One region of the Companilactobacillus metriopterae genome, then DNA from elsewhere that is predicted to be linked to it. Evidence: predicted binding sites of a transcription regulator. Region 1 holds the regulator's gene; the other holds the start of a gene.
The links. The regulator LexA, encoded in region 1, represses DNA repair genes until DNA is damaged. The targets are predictions, from matches to a motif close to CNAACANNTGTTNG.
Positions count from the first base shown of each region.

Region 2: uvrB (excinuclease ABC subunit UvrB) is a predicted target of LexA. The motif match lies at 5,274-5,287, and genes of this name have one in related genera.

Region 1 covers NZ_CP024610.1:1,132,515-1,143,029, forward strand. The annotation lists partial or broken gene purC (phosphoribosylaminoimidazolesuccinocarboxamide synthase) at 1-616, opposite strand, end outside; gene purK (5-(carboxyamino)imidazole ribonucleotide synthase) at 606-1,775, opposite strand; gene purE (5-(carboxyamino)imidazole ribonucleotide mutase) at 1,735-2,220, opposite strand; gene CS873_RS05575 (YneF family protein) at 2,380-2,595, opposite strand; gene CS873_RS05580 (DUF896 domain-containing protein) at 2,659-2,907, opposite strand; gene lexA (transcriptional repressor LexA) at 2,993-3,616, shown strand; gene rplS (50S ribosomal protein L19) at 3,668-4,018, opposite strand; gene trmD (tRNA (guanosine(37)-N1)-methyltransferase TrmD) at 4,132-4,857, opposite strand; gene rimM (ribosome maturation factor RimM) at 4,857-5,372, opposite strand; gene rpsP (30S ribosomal protein S16) at 5,446-5,718, opposite strand; gene ffh (signal recognition particle protein) at 5,804-7,243, opposite strand; gene ylxM (YlxM family DNA-binding protein) at 7,257-7,598, opposite strand; gene ftsY (signal recognition particle-docking protein FtsY) at 7,588-8,904, opposite strand; gene smc (chromosome segregation protein SMC) at 8,916-10,515, opposite strand, start outside.
Region 2 covers NZ_CP024610.1:677,325-687,839, reverse strand. The annotation lists gene rapZ (RNase adapter RapZ) at 1-248, opposite strand, end outside; gene uvrA (excinuclease ABC subunit UvrA) at 345-3,194, opposite strand; gene uvrB (excinuclease ABC subunit UvrB) at 3,197-5,209, opposite strand; gene CS873_RS03310 (phospho-sugar mutase) at 5,332-7,020, opposite strand; gene CS873_RS03305 (PTS galactitol transporter subunit IIC) at 7,176-8,516, opposite strand; gene trxB (thioredoxin-disulfide reductase) at 8,629-9,576, opposite strand; gene lgt (prolipoprotein diacylglyceryl transferase) at 9,628-10,449, opposite strand; gene hprK (HPr(Ser) kinase/phosphatase) at 10,456-10,515, opposite strand, start outside.

The DNA.
Region 1 (10,515 bases):
TCACCTGTACTCTTATCCCACAACCTACAATTATCTGGTGAAAATTCATCTACTAAAATAATTGAATTTTCAAATCTACCAAACTCCAATTTAAAATCGATTAAATCTAATTTTTTAGAATCAAAGTATGGTAGTAAAAGATCATTAATTTTTAGTGCTTCATTTTTCAAAAAAATCATTTCTTCTTTACTCATCAAATCAATCGCAAGAATCTGTGAATCATTAATAAATGGATCATCGAGTTCATCATTTTTATAGTAGAACTCGATAACTGGATATTTTAATTTCAAACCTCTCTGCAAATTAAATTTTTTAGCAAAACTACCTGCTATCTTGTTTCTAACAACTAATTCCAGAGGAATGACTTCTGTCTTATGAACAATTTGAGATTTGTCATCTAAATTAGAAATAAAATGTGTTTTTATTCCATTTGTTTGAAGATAGTCAAAAATTATATTTGTTATTTGAAAGTTAAGTAAACCTTTGCCTTCTATATTTTTTTATTTTTACCATTCAACGAGGTTGCTTGATCCTTATAAACCATTAAAAGTTCATCATCATTATCGGTACTATAAAGATTCTTGGCTTTTCCCGAATATACTAATTTATCCTTCATTTTTACTATCATCCCATATCTTATTTTTCTTAAATTCTTGTTTTAAAATTACCGGATTTTCATTTGTTAATACCGTTATGTGAGCCATTTTTCTATTCTTTTTAGGTAATTCTTTGCAGTAATCATGAAAATGCCACATATGTTTTTCAAATACAGCTTCTTTCACTGCATCATAATGTTGACCTAAGACGTTAATCATCACCGCGTTGCTCTTTAAAGAAATGTTAGGCATTGGTAAATTACAAATTCCTCGTATATGAGTATTAAATTGAGAAAAATTACATGCCTCAATTGTTAAATGACCAGAATTATGTGGACGTGGGGCAATTTCATTTATATAGACTTGATTATTTTTAGAGATGAAAAATTCAACACACATTGTTCCAACTAGACAAAGTTCTGAAGCAAGCTTTTTTGCAATGGATGTGAGCTCTTCTGCTATTTCTTTTGAAATATCTTGATAAAAGTAACTAATATTTAAAATGTTATTTTTGTGTTCATTATTTATTATCGGAAAAATTGAAATATCTCCATTAATATTTCGAGATATTATTACTGAGACTTCCTCTTTAAGATCGACCATTTTTTCTAAAATGCATTCGCCATTTTCTAATAATTCCAAAATTTTATTTTCAGAAAAATCCAGGGTATCAATATTGATCTGTCCTTTTCCGTCATAACCACCGTTTGTAGTTTTTAAAATAGCAGGTATGCCTATTTCAGATAAACTTTTAGAAAATTCTTCAATATTGGAAACAATTTGAAAATTTGTCACCGGTAAATTTAATGATTTAATTTTATTTTTTTCTAATTTTCTATTTTGAGTAATAGATAGTGCAGTTATTCCTTGACGTACTTCAGTATACTTTTGAATTTCACTTATTGTCTCAGCACTGACATTTTCAAATTCATAAGTTAAAACATCTACTACCTTAGATAACTCAATTAAGCTTTCTAAGTCGTCATATTCAGCAACAATCTGTTGATCAGAAACCTGAGCTGCAGAACAATTTTTTTGAGGATCTAAAATGACAACATAATATCCCATTTGCTTAGCAGACTGTGCCATCATTTTTCCTAATTGACCACCACCAACTATTCCTATCGTTGAGCCAGATTTAATATTCAATGTTCTTTCCACTTTCGATTGATTTGTCATGTAATTCATTCATATAATTCAGAATATTTGACTTGTATTGTTTATTTGATAATGCACAAATTTTTGTAGCTAATATTGCAGCATTTTTCGCACCTGATTCTCCTATTGCAACTGTTGCAACTGGAATTCCGGAAGGCATTTGTACAATTGATAGAAGCGAATCTATTCCATTAAGATCATTACTCTTTATAGGTACTCCTATAACAGGAATTTCAGTTAAAGACGCCAGCATTCCTGGCAGATGAGCTGCGCCACCCGCAGCGGCGATTATTACTTTAGTACCTCTGTCTGCAGCTCTTTCAGCAAAATTCATCATTTCTTTTGGTGTACGATGTGCAGAAATAATTTGCATATCATAGTTAACTTCGAGTTTTTCTAGCAAATCTGAAGTTAATTGCATAGTTTTTAAATCTGATACAGATCCCATTACTACTGAAACATCCATATTATTCGACCTTTCTCACTTTTTAATAGATAAATAAGAAATAAAAATTGATACTATAAATAGAATACGTACATTATTTGAAAATAATTTTAGATAGTATGTTTTTTTGCACAAAAAAAAACCTCGAACGTAAATTACGCTCGAAGTTCTAAAAAGTAATTATTTTTTTTGTGATTGTCTCATTGAATTCATAACTTGATTCAATTTCTTTTGTGAAGGCTTTTGTCCCATTTGAGCCATCATTTGTCTTACCATATCTTCACTAATTGGAGGATTTTGTTGGAAATATCTTTGCATGTACCATCTGGCACCAAAAAATCCAAGTAGTGCTCCTGCAAGAAGTGCAATTATTACTGCAATAATTATTGTAATCATTATACAAACACCTTTCTAAATAACTATCTTATATATTACAAAAAAAACAACTTAATTAAAAGACTAATCGTCACGAAGTCCTTTTTCTCTTTGAATTTTCTTAACTTTTTCTGGAGTAACTTCAGCACCTTTTTTGTCGAAGACTTGCATCATCTCAATTTGAGATTTAAATCCTTCTCTGAAATTAGCAAGATATTGTTTTCTAAGCTTTTCTTGCTGAATTTTTTCTTCAGCAGTTAATTTCCCTTCTTTTGCCTTTTTAGCCAACATATTTATTTCGTTTACTAATTTTTCTTGTTCTTCCATAATTATCTCCTTTATATACGAACACTTGTTTGATATAACTTGTTGTTTCTGTTACAATTCATATAAATGATACTATCAATGAGGTGCAGTAATGTCAAAATTAGAAGGATCAAAACAGTTACAAATCCTTTCTTATATACATGAACATTTATCAGAAAAGGGATATCCACCTACTGTCAGAGAGATTTGTGATGAGGTTAATTTATCATCTACGTCTACAGTCCATGGCCACCTTTCAAGACTAGAGAAAAAAGGATATATTCAACGTGATCCTTCTAAGCCTAGAACCATCGAAGTAACTGAGCTTGGACTTGACGCTATTGGAGTAAAATCTACTGATATTCCTATCCTTGGACAAGTTGCCGCAGGAGTTCCAATAACAGCTGAGAGAAATCCAGAGGGATTCTTCCCTATTCCACCCGACTTGAATAGAGACTCTGGTGAATTATATATGCTAGAGATTAACGGTGAGAGTATGATTAATGCAGGTATTCTTGATGGAGATTATGTCATTGTTCATGAGCAAAACACTGCTAAGAATGGTGAAATAGTTATTGCTTTGACAGATGAAATTGAAACTACATGTAAAAGATTCTATAAAGAATCAGATCACATACGTCTTCAACCTGAAAATGATGAAATGGATCCAATTATTCTAGATGATTGTCAGATTATTGGCAAGGTAGTCGGTTTATATAGATCACAAATATTTTAAATAAAAAAGCTATACATCTAAGATGTATAGCTTTTTTATTTATATCTTTTTTTAGTCAATACGGCGTTCTTTGATACGAGCAGCTTTACCTGTACGATCACGTAGGTAGTAAAGTTTACTACGACGTACACTACCGCGTCTGATAACTTCAATCTTGTCAACACGAGGTGTGTTTAGTGGGAATGTTCTTTCAACACCTACACCACTACTGATCTTACGAACAGTATATGTAGCACTAACACCTGTACCACGTCTCTTAAGAACAACACCTTCAAAAATTTGAATACGTTCACGAGAACCTTCAACAACCTTAGCATGAACTCGTACAGAGTCACCAGGGCGGAAATCAGGTACGTCAGAACGCAATTGTTCTTTTGTAATATCTTGAATTAATTGATTCATTTGAAAATCTCCCTATTCGACACTCTTATATATTCTACTATATACAGCGGAACATCGTTAATTATGTGTGTAAACACCTTATACATATTACATTATGAATAGTAATATGTAAACTACATTTCACGTTTTAACTTATCTAAATATTTACTTTCTTCATCGGTTAAATAAGTTTTTTCGAGTAAATCAGGTCGTCGTTCTAATGTTTTCTGTATGGATTTTTCCATTCTCCAGCGACGAATATTTTCATGATTGCCACTTCTAAGAACTTCTGGTACTTCCATTCCTCTGAAATCTGCCGGTCTAGTATATTGAGGATATTCCAATAAACCATTAAACGATTCATCTTCTGCTGAAAGTGCATTACCCAGAACACCTGGAACAAATCTCAATGTAGCATCAATCATACTCATAGTTGGTAACTCTCCACCAGTAAGAATGTAATCTCCTATTGATACTTCGTCTGTTACTAATTCTTTGATTCGCTCATCAAATCCTTCATAATGTCCACAAATAAAGACAAGGTGATCTTCTCTAGCAAAATCCCTTGCCATATGAGAATCAAACGTTTTTCCAGCAGGATCCAATAAAACAACTCTCTTTTTTCCTGGTTTCTTTTTATCTACATAATCCATAGCATCAAATATAGGTTGTGGCATTAAGAGCATACCAGCACCACCACCATATATAGTATCATCAACATGTTTTTGTTTTTGTGTAGTAAATTCTCTAAAGTCGACTACATCCAAATCAACAAGATTTTTTTCTTGTGCTTTACCTATAAGTGATTCATTCAAAGAATCAAACATTTTTGGGAAAATACTTAATACAGTTATATCCATTATTCTATCAATCCATCTGGTATTTCTACGTTAACAATACCTTTTTCTAAATCTACATTTTTTACTACACTTTTTATATATGGTATTAAAACTTCATCATATTTGGGACTTTTTACTACCCATACATCATTTGGACCTAATTCCATGATTTCAGTAATTTTTCCTACATTGCCAAATCTAGGATCTTGAACTTCTAATCCAATGATTTGACGATAATAGAACTCGCCCTCTTCTAACTCTGGCATTACTTCATCATCTGTAAATAACTCTGATTTAACATATTTTTCAACATCATTGATGTTATCCAAATCTTTAAATTTTAACAAATAAAATTTTTTATGTGGTCTTGATGACTCAACTGTCATCTTTATATATTTATTTTGATATTTCAAATAAAGTGTAGCACCACTTTGAAATCGTTCTTTTGGAAAATCAGTTACCGAAATAACTCTTACTTCACCACGAATACCATGAGTATTTACAATTGTTCCAACACGATATAATTTTTCAGGCATACTTAAATCCTCCATTATAAACAAATAGGATCAGATAAAATTAATTATCGGATCCTATTTTAATTAGAACAAATTATTTTGAATATTTGCTTTCATGATATTTTTGCATAATACCATGTTGTTTTAGCAAGTTACGAACTGTATCTGAAGGTTGTGCACCTTTTTGTAGCCAGTCCATAATTTTGTCATCATCTAATTTTAGTTCTTCTGGTTGTGAAATTGGGTTGTAGTAACCTACTTGTTCGATAAAGCGACCATCACGTGGTGAACGTGAGTCAGCAACAACGATTCTGTAAAATGGTCTTAACTTACTACCCATGCGTTTCATTCTGATTTTAACTGCCATAATTTGTTCCTCCTAATTACTTAACTTTAATAGTATACATATAAAATATATTCCTGTAAAGTTTTTTTCTTTACATATTTATATTTTATTTTGACTTGTAACGTTTCATTTTCTTCATTCGTTTTTTCTTGTTCTTTTTATTCTTCTTAACCATTGAATTCATAGCCATTTTACCAAGACGGCCAGAAACTCCGTTTCCAAACATTTGTTCCATCCCTGACATGTTACCCTTGCTCATTTGACGCATCATTTCTTTGGATTGCTTAAACTGCTTAATCATTCTATTAACTTCTTGTATGTCACGACCAGAACCACTAGCAATTCTTCTACGTCTAGATGGATTCAAAATATCTGGATTTTCTCTTTCTTGAGGAGTCATTGAATAAACAATGGCTTTCAAATGTTCGATATCCTTTTCATCCATTTGCATATTTGCAACAGCTGGATTATTAGCCATTCCAGGAATCATTTTCAAAATTTCATCTAAAGGACCCATATTTTGAATTTGATTCATTTGATCAACAAAATCATTAAAATCAAAACTATTTTCCTTCATTTTTGTTGCTAAATCTTCAGCTTGTTTTTGATCGTAGTCTTCTTGAGCTTTTTCAATAAGACTTAGCATATCTCCCATTCCCAAAATACGATCGGCCATACGATCTGGATGGAAAACATCTAATTGATCAAGTTTTTCACCTTGTCCAATAAATTTTATAGGTTTACCTGTAACTGAGCGAATTGATAAAGCAGCACCACCACGAGTATCACCATCTAATTTTGTTAGTACAACACCAGTAATATCCAATTGCTCATTGAATCCTTCAGCAACTGTTGCAGCAACTTGACCAGTCATTGAATCTGCTACGAACAAAATTTCATCAGGAGAAGCTAGCTCTTTGATTTCTTTAAGCTCATTCATCAATTGTTCATCGATTTCTAATCGACCAGCAGTATCAATAATTACATAATCGTTTTTATTTTCAGCAGCAACTTTTAACCCTGCTCTTACAATTTCAACTGGATTTACATCAGTACCTTCGTCATAAACAGGCACATCCAATTGTTCACCAATTGTTTTTAATTGCTCAATAGCAGCAGGTCTATAAACATCGGCAGCAATAAATAAAGGTCGTGCATTTTGTTTTGTCTTTAATCTATTTGCTAATTTACCCGCAGTAGTTGTCTTACCAGCACCTTGTAAACCAACCATCATGATGATTGTTGGTATGTGCGGTGATTTATTTAATGGTTCTGCTTCATTACCCATTAACTTAGTTAATTCTTCATCAACAATTTTAATAACTTGTTGGGAAGGTGTTAAACTTTCCATTACCTCTGCGCCTAGAGAGCGTTCTCTAACTACTTTGACGAAATCTTTAACAACATCAAAGTTAACATCAGCTTCCAATAAAGCCATTCTAACTTCACGAGTAACAGAACGAATGTCGTCTTCAGAAAGTTTACCTTTTCCTCTTAGATTAGAGAAAACTTTTTGTAATCTATCACTTAAGCCTTCAAAAGCCATTTTATAACCCTACTTACTTTTCATTTATTTTAGAAATACGATCTACTAATTCATGGAGTTCATTATCATCTGGATATTTATCTTCAACAATTTGAGATAGTCGTTGAGAAACATAATCAATTTCTTGAGTTCGATTAATTAAGTTTAATTCACTGTCAATTTTTTCTAAAGTATTGACTGTTCGATGTAAGTTATCCAGTACAGCCTGTCTTGAAACATTCAGCTGTTCCGAAATTTCAGATAATGAAAAATCCTCTACATAATATAAATACATATATTGATCTTGTTTATCAGTTAGTAGTGAATGATAAAAATCATACAACAAATTGATTTTATTTGTTTCATCAATTTTCATCTGATGATTCTCCTGAAATAATTAAATCCTTAAATAGTCCATAGATAAATTTCTCAGGATCGAAATCTCTTAGGTCATCCATTGATTCCCCTAATCCCACTAGCTTAACAGGAATATGTAATTCATTTCTAATTGGTAATACTATACCACCTTGTGATGATCCGTCTAGTTTTGTCAAAACAATTCCTGTTACATTCGTTGTCTTATTAAATTCTTTAGCTTGACTCAATGCGTTTTGTCCTGTTGACCCATCTAGTACTAATAATACCTCTTGTGGTGCATCAGGAATTTCTCTAGAAATTACACGTTTAATTTTTTCTAATTCACGCATCAATCCTTCTTTATTTTGTAGTCTACCAGCTGTATCTACCAAAAGAACATCATAATTATCTTTGACTGCTCTTTGAACAGCATCAAATGCTACAGAAGCGGGATCAGTTTGGGGCGCACTAGCCTGTACATCAACATTAACTCGTCTACCCCATTCTTGTAACTGGTCAATTGCTCCTGCTCTAAATGTATCACCAGCAGCCAACAATACTTTTTTACCTTGGCTTTCAAAACGGTGTGCTAATTTTCCAATAGTAGTTGTTTTACCAGCACCATTAACACCTACAAACAAGTATACGGTTGGTGATTGTGTTTTGCTGACAGCAAGAGAGTTATTCTCTTCCTTACCCTCTTCATCATACATATCAACCATCTTTTTAATAATGACATCTGATACATCTGATTTCTTTTTAGCATTTTCCAATTTAACTTCTTCACGAAGTTCATCAGAAATTTTTATAGCAGTTTCATAACCAACATCTGATTCAATTAATAATTCTTCTAAATCTTCAAAGAAATCCTCATCAACAGATCTGAAGTTAGATAAGAACTTGTTAAACCTTTGACTGAATGAAGTACGACTTTTTTCAAGTCCATTGTCATATTCTTTAAGTTCTTCTTTTTCTTCTTCTTCGTTATCTACTTCAGTTTCTTCTGTTTCAGAATCATCAATATCTGGCTCTTCAACATCTGCTTCTTCTACTGTTTCTTCGATAAATTCAGGTTCGGGTTCTGCTTCTATCTGTTCTAATTCAACATCTTCATTATAATCATTCTCTTCAGAAGATGGCTCTTCTGTTGAAGAAATATTATCTGATTCTTCATTTTTGTTTAATTCAGATGCATCAGTCTGGGATTGACTTGATTCACTCTCAACTGATTCTTCTTGATTGGGTGTTTCTTTAGTCTCTTCTTCGGGTGTTTCAACTTTTGGTTCATTGGAAAATGTTTTTTTAAATCTATCAAATAACCCCATAGGTTTTCTCCTTATTCTTGTACTTTTACAGAAAGGATTTTAGAAACCCCGGATCCTTCCATTGTTACACCATATAATCGATTTACGTTCATCATTGTACCCTTTCTGTGGGTAATAACAATAAATTCTGTATTATCGTCATAACGATTTAAATAATTTGCAAAACGATAAACATTTGCATCATCAAGAGACGCTTCAACCTCATCCAATATACAGAAAGGCACTGGGTTAACCTTTATAATAGAAAATAGTAACGCAATTGCAGTTAATGCTTTTTCTCCACCAGATAACAGACTTAATCTTTGGAATTTCTTTCCAGGTGGCTGAGCTACAATTTCAATTCCTGTTTCTAATAAGTTTTCTGGATCGGTTAATTCTAATCTTGCTTTTCCACCAGCAAACATCTCAGGGAAAATAACTTCAAATGTCGCTTCAATTTCATCAAATGTTTGTTTGAATCTAGTTGTTACAACATCATCTATCTCAGACATATTATCCAGTAACTGTTTACGTGCAGAAACCAAATCATTTTGTTGATTAGTTAAAAATTCATATCGATCCTTAACTTTATCATATTCTTCAATAGAAGATAGGTTGACAGTCCCCAGCTCATCTATTCCAGTTTTTAATAGTTTTGCATTTTTCTTTAGTCTTTCCTCGTCTAGATCCTCAGGTAATTCTGCATAAGATGCTTCAAAACTAATTTGGTAATCTTCGCGAAGTATTGCAAGTTTACTGTCCAATTCATTGGACAGTTTAGTATTACGAATAGCTAAATCTTCCTGTTGATTAGAAGCATTTCTTTGAAGATCAAAGTTTCTCTGAGCAACATCGTCTAGTTCTTTACTTTTAACTTCGGTAATCTTTCTCTGCTCTTGTAAATCAGAAAGGTTTTTATTAATACGATTTACTTCTTCAGTTAAATTATCTATTTTTTCACTTATTTCACTACTATTTACATCAAGTTCATTTTTCTCTGATGATAATTGAGCAATACGTTCATCTAATTTTGCAATATTCACATTGACACGTTGAAGATCATTTTTGATTCTGTGATTCTGTGATTCTTCATTACGAAAATTATTTTTCTCGATAGCAAGTTGTGTCTGAATTTCTTGAACTTTAACATTTATTACTGAAAGTTTGGAATCAAAATCTTTCATGATTTTTTGTTTGTCTTCAATATCAGACTGAATTTTATTGATATCATCTTGCAATTTTACTGATAAATTAATTTGTTCAGTTTGATCTTTTTCAACACTACTTAACTCATTTTGAATTTTGGATTTATTGTAGTCAGTTATTTGTTTCTGTTCATTTAAATGACGATAATCATTATCAAGTGTATCTAATTCTTTATCTAATTGCTCTTTTTCAGAATTAAAATGACTTAATCGTTCTTCCAACTCTTGCTTCCTAGAGTTACTTACTTCAATCTCAGATTTATTTTGATCAATATCTTGTTTGAAATTATCTATTACAGCTTCTTGTTTGGAGATCTGATTTTCTAATGATAGCAATTCTTGTTGTCTTGATAACAAACTAGAGTTGTTTTTACGCTGTTGACCACCTGTCATTGATCCGCCGGCATTAACAACATTACCATCTATA
Region 2 (10,515 bases), 460 kb from region 1:
TCAGCTTCTACTTTAGAAATCATTGAAAAAATTTCATCATAAAAATCTCTAGAACGAATATCTACAACAAGGGCGACTTTATTGATATTACCTGATTCATAAACTAGTTCCCAAAATTTTGGTAGTAAGTTTGGAGGCATATTATCGATACAAAAGTATCCCATATCTTCAAATGCCTTCATGGCTACTGATTTACCAGCGCCACTCATTCCCGTTACAACTACTAGTTTCATTGGTTCTCTTGACATGTTTGCACCTCTCATTATTTGTTAATTATAACACAGCAACCCTGGTGTGTCTTTTAGAAAAAATAACCTCATTTCTATTATGAAATGAGGTTATTTTTATTTACTCTTTTTTGTTCTTTCAATATCACGCTTCAAAATTGGAGCAAGGTACTTACCAGTATAACTTTCGTCTACTTTAACTACTTGTTCCGGTGTTCCGGTAGCAATGATTGTTCCACCACCATCTCCTCCTTCTGGTCCTAAATCAATTAACCAATCAGAAGATTTTATAACGTCCAAATTATGTTCAATAACCAAGACAGTATTACCTTCATCAACTAATCTTTGAAGTACCTCTAACAGTCTCTTTATATCATCAGTATGTAAACCTGTTGTTGGTTCATCTAAGATATAGAAGTTTTTTCCGCTAGATTTTTTGTATAATTCAGAAGCTAATTTCATACGTTGAGCTTCTCCACCAGACAATTGTGTCGCTGATTGTCCAAGTGCAACATATCCTAATCCAACATCAACAATTGTTTGTAGTTTACGTTTAATCTTTGGAATAGTATTGAAGAACTCTAAAGCATCTTCAACTTTCATATCTAAAATTTCAGAGATATTTTTATCCTTATAAGTTACTTCTAAAGTTTCTGAATTATATCTAGTACCATGACAAACTTCACAAGGAACATAAACATCTGGCAAGAAATTCATCTCAATTTTGATAATTCCATCACCACGACAGTTTTCACAACGACCGCCCTTAACGTTAAATGAGAAGCGACCTTTTTTATAACCACGTAATTTGGCTTCATTTGTTTGTGCAAATAAATCACGTACGTCATCAAATACTCCAGTATAAGTAGCAGGATTACTTCTAGGAGTTCTACCAATAGGACTTTGATCAATCGCTATCAGTTTTTCGAGTCCTTCATATCCCTTAATAGACTTATACTTTCCAGGTTTTTCTGAGTTATTATTCATTTTCTGAGCTAAGGCTCTTTTTAGAATCATGTTAACTAATGTAGATTTACCTGAACCAGAAACACCAGTGACTGAAATAAATTTACCTAACGGGAAGTTAACTTTTAAATTCTTCAAATTATTTTCTGAAGCTCCAGTAATTTGAATTTTGTCTCCATTCCCCTTACGACGTTTTAATGGAACTGGGACAAATTTTTCACCTGATAAATACTTACCCGTTAATGAATTAGGATTATTTTTCACTTCTTCAGGTGTTCCTGCTGCCATAATTTCTCCACCATGTGATCCTGCACCTGGTCCGACATCTATTAAGTAATCTGATGCCAACATAGTATCTTCATCATGTTCAACAACAATCAAAGTATTGCCAAGATCACGCATCTGTTTCAATGAAGTAATCAATCGATCATTATCTCTTTGATGAAGTCCGATAGATGGTTCATCTAAGATATACATAACTCCTGACAAATTAGAACCTATTTGTGTTGCCAAGCGAATACGCTGAGCTTCTCCACCAGATAGTGTTCCAGCTGAACGAGAGAGTGTTAGATAATCTAAACCAACGTTGATCAAGAAGCTAATACGATCTCTAACTTCTTTTAATATTGGTTTTGCGATAACAGTTTTTTGTTCACCTAAAGTTAGATTGTCAAAGAAAGGCATATCTTCCTTGATAGAGAAACTTGAAACTTCAGCAATATCTTTTCCATCAATTTTAACAGCAAGGGCTTTTTCGTTTAGTCTCTTACCTTTACAAACAGGACATTTTAACTCTGTCATGTATTTACGCATAGTTTCTCTTACGAAATCACTATTTGTTTCGTGATAACGACGATCAATATTTGTAATCACACCTTCAAATGGTACGTCCACATCTCTAACACCACCAAAATCATTTTCGTAGTGGAAATGGAAAGTTTTGTCTCCTGCACCGTAAAGTATCATGTTCTTTTCTTTTTCAGATAACTTTTTAAAAGGTTTATCCATATCGATTTTGAATTCTTTACAAAATTGTGCCAACATTTCTGGATAATATTGTGAACTGATAGGATTCCAAGGCACTATAACACCGTCATTTAGGGTAAGAGTATCATCTTGAATTACTAGATCAATATCTACTTCTAACTTAACGCCAAGACCGTCACATCCCTCACAAGCACCAAAAGGAGCATTAAATGAGAACAATCTAGGCTCTACTTCTCCAACTGTGAATCCACATTTTGGACAAGAATTATTCTCTGAAAATATCATTGGTTCTGAACCAATAACATCGACATTCATGTAGCCATCTGACAATCTTAGAGCAGCTTCAACTGAATCAAATAATCTAGAACGAACTGAATCACTAACAACAATGCGGTCAACAACAACATCGATATCATGTTTTTTATTCTTATCTAACTCAATTTCATCATTGACGTCCATTGTTTCTCCATCAACTCTGATACGAACATAGCCTTGTTTTTTGATTTGTTCTAATTGCTTTTTATGTTGACCTTTTTTACCCCTAACAACTGGAGATAGAACTTGAATCTTAGTTTTTTCTTCAAGATTCATAATTTCATCAACCATTTGTTGAGCAGATTGGCTAGTTATTTCAGTCCCATCATTTGGACAAATAGGTGTACCAGCTCTAGCCCACAATAATCTTAAGTAATCATTGATTTCAGTAACTGTACCTACCGTAGAACGAGGATTTTTTGAGGTAGTTTTTTGATCAATTGAAATAGATGGACTTAACCCATCAATAGAATCTACATCTGGTTTATCCATTTGACCTAAAAATTGTCGTGCGTATGATGAAAGACTTTCGACGTATCGTCTTTGACCTTCGGCATACAATGTATCAAACGCCAAAGAACTTTTTCCAGATCCAGATAATCCTGTAACAACCACAAATTCATTACGTGGAATAGTAACATCAATATCTTTCAAATTATGTTCTCTAGCGCCATGAATAATTATTTTGTCATTTAACATAATTAATCAATTTCCGCCTTTAATTCTAAAATAGTATCTCTCAAATTGGCAGCAGCTTCGAAATCTAATTTCTTGGCGGCATTCTCCATTTGTTCATTCAAATTAACAAGTAATTCTTGTTTTTCTTTCTTAGTCATATCTGCAAAGCTAACATCATCTTGAATAATACTTTCACTTTCTGAAGCAGTATTATCAACTTTTTGAACTGCAGTAATAGCATCACGGATTGGTTTAATAATAGTTGTAGGTGTAACACCATGTTCTTTATTAAAGGCCATCTGTCTTTCTCTTCTATCCATGGTTTTATCAATAGCACCTTGCATAGAGTCTGTAACGCTATCCGCATACATGATTACTTTACCAGAAGAATTACGCGCAGCACGTCCAATGATTTGAACAAGTGATCTCTCTGATCGCAAGAAACCTTCCTTGTCAGCATCCAAAATAGCTATCAAGGAAACTTCTGGCACATCGATACCTTCTCTAAGTAGATTGATACCAATCAAAACATCAAACTTGCCTAATCGGAGATCACGAATTATTTCTGTACGCTCAAGTGTTTTGATATCACTGTGTAAATATTTGACTTTAATTCCTAAATCTTTGAAATAATCTGTTAAATCTTCAGCCATTTTCTTGGTTAAAGTTGTTACAAATACACGTTCATTTTTTTCAACACGTTCATTGATTTCACCGACAAGATCATCAATTTGTCCCATAATTGGTCGAACTTCAATCTCAGGATCTAATAGTCCAGTAGGACGAATGATTTGTTCAGCAACTTTGTCAGTACGTTCCATTTCGTAAGGCCCAGGAGTGGCAGAAACATACATAATTTGGTTAACATGTGTTTCAAATTCATCAAGAGTCAATGGTCTATTATCCAACGCACTAGGTAATCTAAATCCATAATCTACAAGCATTTGTTTTCTGGCACGATCACCATTATACATCCCTCTAATTTGAGGCATAGTAACATGGGACTCATCAATCATGATATTAAAATCATCTGGGAAAAAGTCTAGCAACGTATATGGTGGTTCGCCTTCAGCTCTGCCTTCCATATGTCTAGAGTAATTTTCAATACCAGATGTATAACCCATTTCGCGCATCATCTCAATATCGTATTCTGTTCTTTGTTTTAGACGTTGTGCTTCCAGAAGTTTACCTTCTTTGGTAAACAATGCTACTTGTTCTTCCATCTCTTTTTGAATTCTCTCAAGAGCGGCTTCCATAACTTCTTCATTGATCATAAAGTGAGTTGCCGGGAAGATTTCTACACGATTTAAAGTACCTGCAACTTCACCAGTCAATGCATTCATTTCAACAATACGATCAATTTCGTCACCAAAAAATTCAATACGATATGCATTGTCATCTCGTGAAGCTGGGAAAATATCGACAATATCACCGCGTACTCTAAATCTTCCACGTTGAAAATCGATATCATTTCTTTCAAATTGATTAGTTACTAATTCTTCTAGTAATTTATCTCGACTAATTTCTTGACCAACTTTTAAAGAAATAACACTTGCAGCATATTCTCTAGGATCACCCAATCCAAATATACAAGAAACAGATGCAACAATAATTACATCATTTCTCTCAAGTAACGCACTTGTTGCCGCATGTCGTAACTTATCAATCTCATCATTGATACTAGAATCTTTTTCGATGTAGGTATCACTTGAAGGCACATATGCTTCTGGTTGGTAGTAATCGTAGTAACTGACAAAATACTCAACTGCATTGTTAGGGAAAAATTCTTTGAATTCTCCATACAATTGTCCGGCCAAAGTTTTATTATGAGAAATAATTAAAGTCGGCTTGTTTAAATCCTTGATAATATTTGCCATAGTAAATGTTTTACCAGTACCTGTAGCACCCTCTAAAATCATCTCTTTATCGCCAGCTCTAAATTCTTTTTCAAGTTTTTCAATTGCTTGACCTTGATCGCCAGCAGGAGAATATTTAGAGACTAGTTCAAATTTGTGAGTATCATCTCTTTCAAGCATATATCTAACCTCCATTTAATCGCACATAGTAACCCATTATAATTTATTGAATATTTTAACATAACAAACGTATGTTCGCCATTATTAGCAACCTAAAAAAAGAGACCTTTAAAGGTCTCTTTTTAATCCCAACTTTTAATTGTTTTTACATACTCATTTAATTTATTCTCAGATTTTGCTTCAGTATCAGCAGTTACTCCAACATAAAACTTCATCTTGGGTTCTGTACCTGATGGTCTTATAGCTACCCATGTACCATCTTCCAAGATATATTTAAGCACATCTGCTTTAGGAAGATCAGTTTCTCCTAGATAATCAATTGTTTTGGTAACTTTCACACCATTGATATCTGATAAACCATCTTCACGAAATTCCTTCATAATCTCTTGCATGCGATCTTTTCCAGATATACCGTCAAATGTCTTGGAAATAGTCTCTTCATGATAAAAGCCGAGTTTGTTATACAACTCTTGCAATGCATCATAAATTGTCATGCCTTTTGATTCATAATATGCAGCTACTTCTGTTAATAAAATAGTTGCTTGCATTGCATCTTTGTCACGGACAAACGGTTTAACTAAGTAACCATAACTCTCCTCAAATCCAAATAGGAATTCATGACTATTAGTTTCTTCAAAATCTTCAATTTTTTCTGCAATATATTTGAAGCCAGTAAGTACATCAAAAATTTCGATATCGTAACTCTTAGCAACAGCTGCTGCTAATTCTGATGAGACAATTGATTTTATCACTGCCCCATTAGCTGGCAATTGACCTAACTCCTTCTTGGCTTGGAGTAAGTAGTTAAGCATTACTGCAGCAATTTGATTACCTGTCATTAAAGCATATGATCCATCAGGTTGGCGAACAGCAGCACCTAAACGATCAGCATCTGGATCTGTGGCAATAAGAATATTAGCGTCTACTTTTTCACCTTCAGCAATTGCCATATCAAAAGCTTGGGCAAATTCTGGATTAGGTGCTGGTGTAGTAGCAAACTCTGGATCCAATATTGCCTGCTTTGCGACCATAGAAAATTGTTTAAATCCTAAATTTTCAAATACTCGAGGAGCAATCATTTTACCAGTTCCATGTAGTGGAGTGTATACCACTTTAATTTTATCAGCTACTTTTTCAATCAAATCATGATTTACAATTACACTGTTCAGTTCTTTAAGATATAGTTGGTCAACATCTTCACCTATTATCTGTAATAAGTTTTCATCACGCAATTGTGAAATAGACTTCACCTTAATTGCAAATAAATCATTCGCTGCACGAGCATAATTAGTTATGTTATCAGATTCTTCTGGTGGCATTTGTCCACCATCTGGACCGTATATTTTAAATCCATTGTATTGTTTAGGATTATGACTAGCTGTAATCATAATTCCGGCATAAGTATTTAGTCTTCTTACTGCAAATGATAATTCTGGTGTTGGACGCAAACTATCAAAAACGAAAGAATTAATATTGTGTTGTCCTAGAACTCTTGCTGATTCATAAGCAAATACTTGAGAATAGTATCTAGAGTCATAGCTGATTGCCACACCTCTTTTTTTGATATCATCTCCCAAAGTATCCATAAATGATGCTAGTCCTTCAGTGGCTTGACGGACTGTATAAATATTCATTCTGTTTATTCCAGGTCCAATAAGTCCGCGCATACCTGCTGTACCAAATTCCATAGGTGCATAGAATGCTTCTTGGGCAACTGCTTCATCTTTTTGCATATCTAATAATTGATTTTTTAATTCAGGATCCATATTTTCGTAATTAATCCATGTTTGCATTGTATCTTGCCAAGACATATTGGTTCCTCCTGTTATGTAAGTCCTTACATTTGATTATATCAATCAATCTGTCATTTTTAAAATCGTTTTTTATATGATAGAAAATTAATCTTAAATTGTTCTTAAATGTAAAAATATTATTCAGATAAATAAAAAAAGACTGTCTCCAGTCTTTATTTTTGTGCAACAATTTTTCTACGATTGTAAAGCATTAATGCCAATGTAGCTATACCTAAAACAATAACTCCGATGATAGTAGCATTTACAGACAATTCATATGTTACCCAAGCAATCAAACTTCCCGCGAAGTCCAACGAGGCTACACCATTAGTACCATGAGGTATTAATTTGGGACTAACAGTATGAACTGCTTTTGTAAATGTAGGTGCTAGTGCAGTAGCAAACCACAAACTGCACATGATACCAACTATACCAGTAATTAGAGTTCTAAATGCATTTCCTTTTGTATAAGGAAGTACCAAAGGAAATACATAGATTAAACCTGCCAATGAAGCAAGTGGTAAAAACATGTTCCCTGGTAAGATAACTGACAAGAATAGTGTAATAGGAACTAATAATAATCCTACTGCCAATGTAACTGGATGACCAATGATAACTGAAGGTGTAATACCTATACTAATATCACGGTTTGTTTTGTATTTGTTAACAAGCAAGTATTGAGCTCTCTGTGAAGTAGGGTTCAATCCTTCCATGAATACTTTAGTAATTCTAGGTATCAATACCATAACAGCTGCCATAGTGATACCAAGCGTTAGCATCTTAGCAACAGTATAATGGGCAATTAATCCTAATAAAATACCAATTATAACACCCAAAAATGCTGGATCTCCGAATAATCCGTATCTCTTTTGCATTTTTTCTGCATCAATATCTATTTTATTGATTACAGGAATACGCTCAATAATCCAGTTTACAGCAATAGCAAATGGAATGAATCCGACCGAAAATGCTTGAGGGAATGACACTCCCTTGTATTCTTCACCATAAAATTCTTCCATTTTTTTCTGTGATAAATCACATCCTACTAATGTAAATACTATTGTAACAACTAATGCAAAGAATCCTAACCAAAAACTATTTGTAGCAATAGTTACAAGAGTTCCAACAAAAGCATAGTGCCAGTAACTCCATAAATTGATGTTCATTGTATTTGTAGTTTTAGTGAATAACATGATCATATTAATAACTAGTCCTACTGGAATGACGATAGCTCCTAATTTTGTACCATAAGATACTGTAGCAGCTGCTGGCCAACCAATATCCAAAACCTTTAAGTTCAATCCATATATCTGAACCATTTTGTTAACTGCTGGTCCAAGATTTTCAGCTAATAATTCTGTAACAATTGTAAGACCAACAAAACCAACACCGACCATAATACCAGATTTGATAGATTTCGCTACTCCAAGTCCTAAACAAAGTCCTAAAATAATGAAAACAATGGGCATCATAACATTGGCACCCAAGCTCATTATGTAATTAATAACAACCATAATTCCCTCCCAATAATAAAGCGCTACTTGTAAGTATCATTTAAATTACGAGGTTATTCAAGAACTATTTTAAATAAATAAAAAAAGAGTAACTTTTTATGAGTTACTCTTTTTATTTTACATCTGCTAAATCAGCATCTGATAATGTTTGAATGTAATTGAAAGCTTCTTGTCCGGCAATACCACCGTCTCCAACTGCTGTTGTAATTTGTCGTAAATCTTTTTTACGAACATCTCCAATAGCATAAACTCCTGGAACTGAAGTTTCCATTTTATCATTTGTTTCAATCCAGTTTTCTGAATCCAAAATACCTAAATCTTGGAATGGATCTGTCATTGGTTGGATACCGACATAAATAAAGGCACCACTTGCAGGAACTACTTTTTCATCGCCAGTTTCTTTGTCTACGTATTTAACTCCACTAACTTTTCCATCTTCACTAGTGATTTCTTCGACGTCTGCATTCCAAACAAAATTAATTTTGTCATTTTTAAATGCACGATCTTGAAGAATTTTTTGAGCACGTAATTGATCACGACGGTGAATGATTGTAACTGATTTAGCTAATTGAGTTAGGTAAACACCCTCTTCAACGGCTGAATCTCCCCCACCAATTACTGCTACATCTTGATTTTTGAAGAAAGCACCATCACATACAGCACAGTAAGATACTCCTCGTCCAGACATCTCTTCTTCTCCAGGAACACCAATCTTTTTATATTGTGATCCTGTAGCGATAATTACTACACTAGTTTCATAGTCCCCATCATCAGTATGGATAATTTTCTTTGATCCTTTATCCTCAATACTTTCAACAGTTCCATATTCAAAAGTTGCTCCGAATCTAGTTGAAGAATTATACATCTTTTCACTTAAGTCTGGTCCTAAAATAGAATCAAAACCAGGATAATTCTCTATCTCTGCTGTATTGTTCATTTGACCGCCGTAAATCCCGCGATCTAAAATTGCTACCGAAAGATTTGCACGTGAAGCATAAAGTGCGGCAGTTAGTCCCCCAGGACCTGCACCAATAACTACAACATCATAATTTTTCATTATTGACACCCTCCTTTAATCATTACCACATGATAGCACTTTAATTATAAAATGCTATTTTATTTGCTCATAATATGGTTCATCATATTTTTTTCTACGATAAATAAATAATGTTACTGCTACTATCAAGAATACCAACGATAATAATTGAGATATTCTCAACCCGGGAATTATGTACAGACTATCTGTTCTCATTCCTTCTATAAAAATTCTGCCCACTGGATACCAGATTAGATATGATAAGAAAACCTCTCCACGTTTCAAAAAGTTTTTCCTGTGCCTAATGGAAAGAATTATAATCAGTCCTATTAAATTCCATAGAGATTCATACAGAAAAGTAGGTTGACGATATGCTCCGTCAATAAACATCTGATTAATAATAAAGTTAGGTAGATGCAAACTTTGTAGAAAAGATAAACTCACTTTGGCACCATAAGCTTCCTGATTCATAAAGTTACCCCAACGACCAACAATCTGACCAATCATCACAGCTGGTGCTGCAATATCCAGCATAGTCCACGCTGATATATTTCTTTTCTTGGATAATACTAATAACACTATAAAAGCAGCTATTAAACCACCATATATGGCTATACCACCATGCCAAATTTTTATTATTTCACCTGGGTTAGCTAAGTAAAAAGGTAACTCAAATACTACATAGTACAATCTTGCACCAATTATAGCTATTGGAACACCGTATAATACTAAATCTAGGATATTCTCGGTATCTACACCTAGATGTTTTGCTTCACTAATTGCTAATGCAATTCCTAAGATTGCGCCTAAGGCAATTATCAAACCATACCAATGAACTTGTAAGCTACCAACAGTAAAAGCTATTGGATTCAAAGATAAAAATTCTAAGTTCATCATTTTTCACTATTCCTTATCATTTTCTTCGTTTTCTTTGATCAAATTATTAAGGTTCTGTTCAAATTT